Regions from separate parts of the Embleya sp. NPDC059213 genome, predicted to be linked through region 3. Evidence: riboswitches for the same ligand, from Rfam matches in the RefSeq annotation. Region 3 holds a riboswitch; each other region holds the start of a gene.
What was found. A riboswitch is a leader RNA that binds a small molecule or an ion and turns the genes downstream of it on or off. The one in region 3 is predicted to bind cyclic di-AMP.

Region 1 (2,258 bases), on a different contig from region 3:
AGAAGAAGACCAGGTCGCCCGGTTGCAGGGCGCTCTTGGCGATCCGCGGACCGTCGTTGATCTGGGTCCAGGTGGTGCGGGTGAGCGAGACGTTCGCGGCCTTCCAGGACGCCTGGGTCAGGCCCGAGCAGTCGTACGAGCCGGGGCCCTCGGCGCCGGAGACGTACGGCTTGCCGATCTGCGCCAACGCGAAGTTGATCGCGGCCTGGGCCCGGCCGGAGGCCGGGATGTTGGTCGCCGGCGGCGTTTCCTTGTCCTTGTCCCGCGAGCTGCGGTCGTTGCTCCGCGAGGTGGAGTCGTTCGCGTGCTCGTCCGAGTCCAGGACGTCCTTCTTCTGCTGCTCGGTGAGCGTGTTCAGAAGTCGGTTCGCCTCGGCCAGCTTGGCCTGGATGTCGGTCTTGTTCTTGTTCAGCTCGGTGCGCAGCTTCTCCAGATCGGCGAGCTGCGCGGACGCCTCGGTGCGGTCCTGCTGGAGGACGCGGGCCTGCGCCGCGATCTGCTTCAGCTTGGCGGCCTGCTGGCCGTCGAGCTGGGACATCATCTGCGACTTCTGCAGGTAGCCCTCGGGGTCGCCGCTGAGCGCGAGCGAGAGCGACGGGGGCAGGCCGCCGGTGCGGTACTGGTTGGCCGCCAGGACACCGATCTGGTCGCGCAGGGCGTTCAGCGCGGTCTGTTCCTCGGTGATCCGGGCCTGCGTCTGGTTCGCGGTGCCCTGCTGCTTGGTGATCTGCTCCTCGACGCCGTTGGCGGCGTCGGTGGCCTTGACCACGTCGCTGTGCAGTTGGTTGACGCGATCCTTGGTCTGCTGGAACGTCTGCGCGGGATCCGCGCTCGCGGTGCCGGCGAAGGTCATCACGCCGGTCATGGTCGCCGCGGCCGTGACGACGGTCGCTGCGGTACGCACGGCGGTGCGCGGCTTGGGCTTGCGGTGCTGCCCGGGTCGACGTTGGGACGCCACTGGTGGCGGGTCTCCTTCCTCGGCCGCCTACCGGGTTAGCTGACGGGTTCGGGCGGAAGAAGGCGCCCTACGGTGCCGGAGCACCGATTCACCCCAGGGACTGCGAGGGTCCCCGGTTCCGGCTTCGCATCGCGATGACGGCGGTTGCCCGACATCACCGAAAGACGTCCCCGAATTCGGCGGAGGCGATCGTGCCGACCGGGTGGCCGACGTCGAGTCCGATCGCCTGTCGGAGAACACTAGTCACAGCCGTGTCACGACCATCACCATTGGCCCCTGCATTGCCAAAACTTTACCAATCCCGCCGTTTCCTTCTCCGCGTATCACGGGAAAAGCGCCCGGATTCCCGAAAGTCGATCTTGAGTCGATTTGGCGAATATTGCCGGCATATGACCCGCCGATGATCATCGACCGGCCGCCGGCTAAGCTGCGGCGGCAACTGCAGCGGCGTCCCGGATGCCGCGCGACGGTCGACGAGGAGTTGTACGACGTGGACGTTCTGCGGCAGATCCTGCTGATCCTGCACATCGTGGGCATCGCGTCCCTGCTCGGCGGCTTCCTCACCCAGATGTCCGCGCTGCGCGCCGGCGACGGGCGGATCGTGCCCGCGATGACGCACGGCGCGCTGACCATGCTGGTCACCGGCCTGGCGCTGGTCGGCGTGGTCCAGGCGGGTCTGGACAAGGACGTGGACAACGCCAAGATCGGCACCAAGCTGGTGATCCTGCTGGCCATCCTGCTGCTGGTCTGGGGCAATCGCGCCGCGGACCGGGTGTCCTCGAAGGTGCTCGGCGCGATCGGCCTGTTGACCGTGGCGAACATCGCCATCGCGGTCATGTGGACCTGAGGCCCGGGCCGCCCCGCCCTACCGGGTGTCCACCACCCGGAACACCTCGGCCATCAGCCCCGCCCCCAGCCCGAAGCGCTCGGCGTTGCCGGTGAGCATCCCGGCGACCTGCTCGCGCAGCCCGGACAGGTGACTCGTCTGACTCGCGTGCGACAACAGCGCCGCCATCTTGCGTTCGAACACCGCGCTCACCTCGACCGCGTGATCCGGTGCCGGCGTCGGCGACAACCACGTCTCCGACACGGTCCACTCCTTCAGCCCCTCCACCTCCAGCAGCTCGGGGTGCGCGAACGGATTCCGGGCGTCCGGATAGATCGCCCGCATCGCCGCCTCGCCCGCCTCCAGATGATCCGGATGACTGGGCGCGAGCCGGTTCCAGTCCCGCTCCGGGCTCGGGATCACCATGCGCTGCGGTCGCACCTGCCGGATCACCCGGGTGATGTCGCGCCGCAG
Region 2 (2,258 bases), on a different contig from region 3:
CTCCGCCAGGTGCAGTCGCGTCTGCCTCCGTGCGTCCCGACGAAGCTCCACAGGTACGAGCAGCAGCGGAGCAAAGCACGTCTCCGCGGCGCCCGCCTCCCGCCACTCCAACATGCCGACGCCCAGCCAGAGCACCCACAAGCCGTAGTCGATGTACATCTGACCCGACTTCTGCCGCAGTTGGTAGAGCGACGCGTCCAGCCCCGCCTGCGTGTTCTTCCGGGTCACCAGGCCGTCGGCACGACCGGTGCGGCCCGCCTCCGAACCCAGGTCGTACGCGAGGAAGGTCTCGGTGCCCGGTTCGGCCTCCTCCGCCTCCGTGCCTGCCTCGACCCGTCCGTCGGACTCGACGGGAGCGAACGGCCAGCCGCGAGCGAATCCGGCCAACACGGCGGCGGCGTCCGGCGCGACGACCTCCAGAGTGGCGATGCGGGTGTGCCGGAAGTTCAACAGCCGGTTCCGCCCGCCCAGGTCGAGCAGCGAGTCCCGCCAACCGCCCAGGACGCCCCTCAATCGCGCGAGCGCCGCGTCGTCCCCACTGCCAGGCTGCGCAACTCCGGCCGTTCGCGAACTCTGCATGCAGACGTACCTCCGAAGCGGATACGCACAGGAGGCACCCCACCTCGGCCCCCCGGCCGCAGTAAGTATTCAGTGCCGGCAGTCCGACGCACCAGTCACCCGAACAGCCGTCCCCATAAGGCCCATCGGACGATCGACGACTCCGAAACACCCACACCGTGAACCGCGTTCGCGGCGCGTGGCTTCGGCTTTATCGCGCACCGCCGCGGCCCCGAAGCCGACGCGACAACCCCTGCGGCCCACAGCTCTGCGGACGACCAATTTCTCACGTTCGGTGACATCGATGGAGTTGGGCCGGCGGCTGATCCACGCCGCCAATCATTGCCAAATCGGTCCAAGATCGATTTTCGGGCATCCACGCGCTTTTCCCGTAATAAGCGGAGAATGAAACGGAAGTCTTGGTAAAGTTTTGGCAATGCAGAGGCTCCCGGTGCCGACCGTGACACCCCTGTGACTATCGTTCTGCGATAAGGCGATCGGTTCGACGTCGGCCATCCCGGTCGACACGATCGCCTCCGCCGAATTCGGGGACGAGTTTTGGTGACGGTGAGTGATCGCCGTCGTTGCGACGCGAAGCCGGAACCGGGGACCCTCGCAGTCCCTGGGGTGAATCGGTGCCTCGGCACCGTAGGGCGTCTTCTTCCGCCCGAACCCGTCAGCTAACCCGGTAGGCGGCCGAGGAAGGAGACCCGCCACCAGTGGCGACCCAACGTCGATCCGGGCAGCACCGCAAGCCCAAGCCGCGCACCGCCGTGCGTACCGCAGCGACCGTCGTCACGGCCGCGGCGACGATGACCGGCGTGATGACCTTCGCCGGCACCGCGAGCGCCGACCCCGCGCAGTCGTTCCAGCAGACCAAGGATCGCGTCAACCAACTGCACAGCGAAGTGATCAAGGCCACCGAAGCCGCCAACGGCGTCGACGAGCAGATCACCAAGCAGCAGGGCACGGCGAGCCGGACCCAGGCCCGGATCACCGAGGAACAGGCCGCGCTCAACACCCTGCGCGACCAGATCGGTGTCCTGGCGGCCAACCAGTACCGCACCGGCGGCCTGCCCCCGTCGCTCTCGCTCGCGCTCAGCGGCGACCCCGAGGGCTACCTGCAGAAGTCGCAGATGATGTCCCAGCTCGACGGCCAGCAGGCCGCCAAGCTGAAGCAGATCGCGGCGCAGGCCCGCGTCCTCCAGCAGGACCGCACCGAGGCCACCGCCCAGCTCTCCGCGCTGGAAAAGCTGCGCACCGAGCTGAACACGCACAAGAACGAGATCCAGACCAAGCTCGCCGAGGCCCAGCGGCTGCTGAACACGCTGGACAAGAAGCAGCAGGACGAGATCCTCAACTCGAACGAGCACAAGAACGACACCGGTGCGCGAAGCGACGCCGACCGCAGCTCGCGGGACAAGCCGGACTCGCCGCCGCCGGCGACCAACATCCCGGCCTCCGGCCGGGCCCAGGCCGCGATCAACTTCGCGCTGGCGCAGATCGGCAAGCCGTACGCGCCCCGGGGCGTGGGTCCCGGCTCGTACGACTGCTCGGGGCTGACCCAGGCGTCCTGGAGGGCGGCGAACGTCTCGCTCAGCCGCACCACCTGGACCCAGGTCAACGACGGTCCCAGGATCGCCAAGAGCGCCCTCCAGCCGGGCGACCTGGTGTTCTACTTCTCGGACAACTCGCACGTG
Region 3 (2,258 bases):
GTCGTCCGGCTCGGGTGCGAGCAGGCCGATCCGACGATCCGCACCGATCACCGCCCGCCGACGGTGGTGCATCGCCACGAGCGCGACCCGGGCGAACCGGGTCGAACCGCCGGCGACCAGCGCGATCTCCCGGAAGTCGAGAACGCGCTCGGCGGTGGCCGGCGCCGCGCGCCTGCGCAACCGGTACGCCCGCCCGAACCGGAGCAGCCAGGCAACCACGAACCAGCCGAGGCAGGCCGCGGACACGAGCAGGTACCACCGGGCCTGGCCCGCCGGGAGGGACCAGTGGGTCGGGTCCCGGCCGGCCTGCCCGTTCGTCGACCCCCGCGCCGTTCCCGCGGCGATGCCCTCGCGCACTGCGCGATCATGCCCACACCCCCGGTATTCGCGATCGGCGGCGCGGCGCCGCGCCCGTGCGCACCACGGTGCCGCCTCGTCGCCGGCGCGTCCGGTGGAACCCCCTCGCACCTTGCTTCGCGAACCGGCCGAAATGTGATGTAGGCCGCATGGATAAAACGGACATAAATTACTTAGCCGACTTCGGGTGGTAATTCATTTTCCGCACCCCGGCATGAATCTCGATTATTTTCCGTGACCGAATGATCACGCCACTCTCCGAGATATCCCCTCGTCATGAGTGGTGCATCGACCGGTGGGCCGGCCGAGATGTCGCACTTATTCCGCCTTTACACCGGAGGCAAACTCGGCGTTTCGGTTGTGATCCGGCATCCGTATTGCCTACCTTTCTCGCCGATTCACCTTTCGGGTGAACCCTGTCGCCGGTACGCCGAATCCCGTCGCCGGCAGCGGGAGGTCTACATCGAAGAATCCGACGGGAGCGGGGGAACCAGGTGAATCGCCGTGGCCGGGATCGTTCCGGTGACGGCTAGGGGTGAAGTCGCGTGCTGCGCGACCGGGCTGCTCCAGTCCGAATCCGACAGCTCACCTCGTAGGCGACAGGAGAGGACCCCATTTCATGCTGTCCGCAAACGCTCGTCATCGCGCCGCTCGACCCACCAACGTCCGCCGCTTCGTAGCGGCGGTGGGCATCGCCGGCATGGGTGTCGTGATCCCGGTCGCCACTGCCGGTACGGCCCACGCGCAGGCCCCCTCCACCTCCGAGCAGGCCCCCTCCGGCGCCTCCGCCGTGCTGTCGGCGGTCCCGACCGCCGCGGTCGAGGCCGCCCCGGTCCAGGCCGCACCCGCCGCGCCGGAGACCGCCGCGCCCGCCGACAAGGCCGGCTACGTGGTCAAGGCCGGCGACACGCTGTTCGGGCTCGCCCAGACCAACCAGGTCACCGGCGGCTGGCAGAGCCTGTACGAGATCAACCGCGATGTGCTCCTGTCCGGCCCGGACCTGATCCGGATCGGCCAGACCCTCCGGCTGACCGGCTCGGCCCCCGTGCTCTCCAAGGCCGCCGCGCCGGCCCAGCCGAGCATCAAGGTGCAGCCGAAGACCGGCGTCACGCCCGGCAAGACCACCCCCAAGCCGGCGAGCAAGCCGTCCGCCGACGTGTCGGTCAAGCCCGCCGCCAAGACCCCCGCCAAGCCCGCCACCGGCGGCTCGAAGGGCAACCAGGCGCCGAGTGGCGGCTCGTCCACCGCGTCGAGCAGCAAGGCCGCCCAGGCCGTGGCCTTCGCCAAGGCGCAGATCGGCAAGCCGTACGTGTACGGCGCCACCGGCCCGAACGCCTACGACTGCTCGGGTCTGGTCCAGGCCGCGTACAAGTCGGCCGGCATCTCGCTGCCGCGCGTGACCAACGACCAGTTCGCCGCCGACCCGCACGTGTCGATCGCCAACCTGCAGCCCGGCGACCTGGTGTTCTTCTACTCGGGCATCAGCCACGTCGGCATCTACATCGGCGACGGCAAGATGGTGCACGCCGCGAACTCGCGCAAGCCGGTCGAGATCTCCTCGATCAACACCATGCCGATCGCGGGCGCCACGCGTCCTTCTTGATCGACCCGCCGAGGCCGACGCCTCGCCGTCACGCCCCGGCAACACACCGGCGCCGTGCCCCTCGACCACCACCGAGGCGCACGGCGCCACACGTGTCCCACCCCAGACACCTGAACCACACCCGAACCGGCCCCACAAGCCCGATCCGCCCCTCCGACCCGAACAAAACCCATCGACCCGACCACCGTCCAACCCCAAGCCCACCGCCCGAGCCAAGCGCTCCAGCCCACCCGGCCTTCGACGCCAAGCCCTCCGCCCAAGCCGGCCCCATCAGCCCGGCCGGCGCCCGAGGCGAAAC

Region 1: it holds a riboswitch for cyclic di-AMP, as region 3 does, so the genes downstream of both, ACFXMF_RS44735 (NlpC/P60 family protein) here and ACFXMF_RS31530 (NlpC/P60 family protein) in region 3, are expected to answer to the same signal.
Region 2: it holds a riboswitch for cyclic di-AMP, as region 3 does, so the genes downstream of both, ACFXMF_RS23070 (NlpC/P60 family protein) here and ACFXMF_RS31530 (NlpC/P60 family protein) in region 3, are expected to answer to the same signal.

What each region holds. Positions count from the first base shown of each region.
Region 1 covers NZ_JBHZAV010000275.1:2,962-5,219, reverse strand. Annotated here, with positions in the region: gene ACFXMF_RS44735 (NlpC/P60 family protein) at 1-958, opposite strand, end outside; cyclic di-AMP (ydaO/yuaA leader) riboswitch at 968-1,111, opposite strand; gene ACFXMF_RS44730 (hypothetical protein) at 1,449-1,805, shown strand; gene ACFXMF_RS44725 (PIG-L deacetylase family protein) at 1,824-2,258, opposite strand, start outside.
Region 2 covers NZ_JBHZAV010000062.1:27,119-29,376, forward strand. Annotated here, with positions in the region: gene ACFXMF_RS23065 (DUF3320 domain-containing protein) at 1-579, opposite strand, end outside; cyclic di-AMP (ydaO/yuaA leader) riboswitch at 1,125-1,268, shown strand; gene ACFXMF_RS23070 (NlpC/P60 family protein) at 1,278-2,258, shown strand, end outside.
Region 3 covers NZ_JBHZAV010000108.1:29,764-32,021, forward strand. Annotated here, with positions in the region: gene ACFXMF_RS31525 (TIGR04222 domain-containing membrane protein) at 1-357, opposite strand, end outside; cyclic di-AMP (ydaO/yuaA leader) riboswitch at 776-970, shown strand; gene ACFXMF_RS31530 (NlpC/P60 family protein) at 977-1,960, shown strand.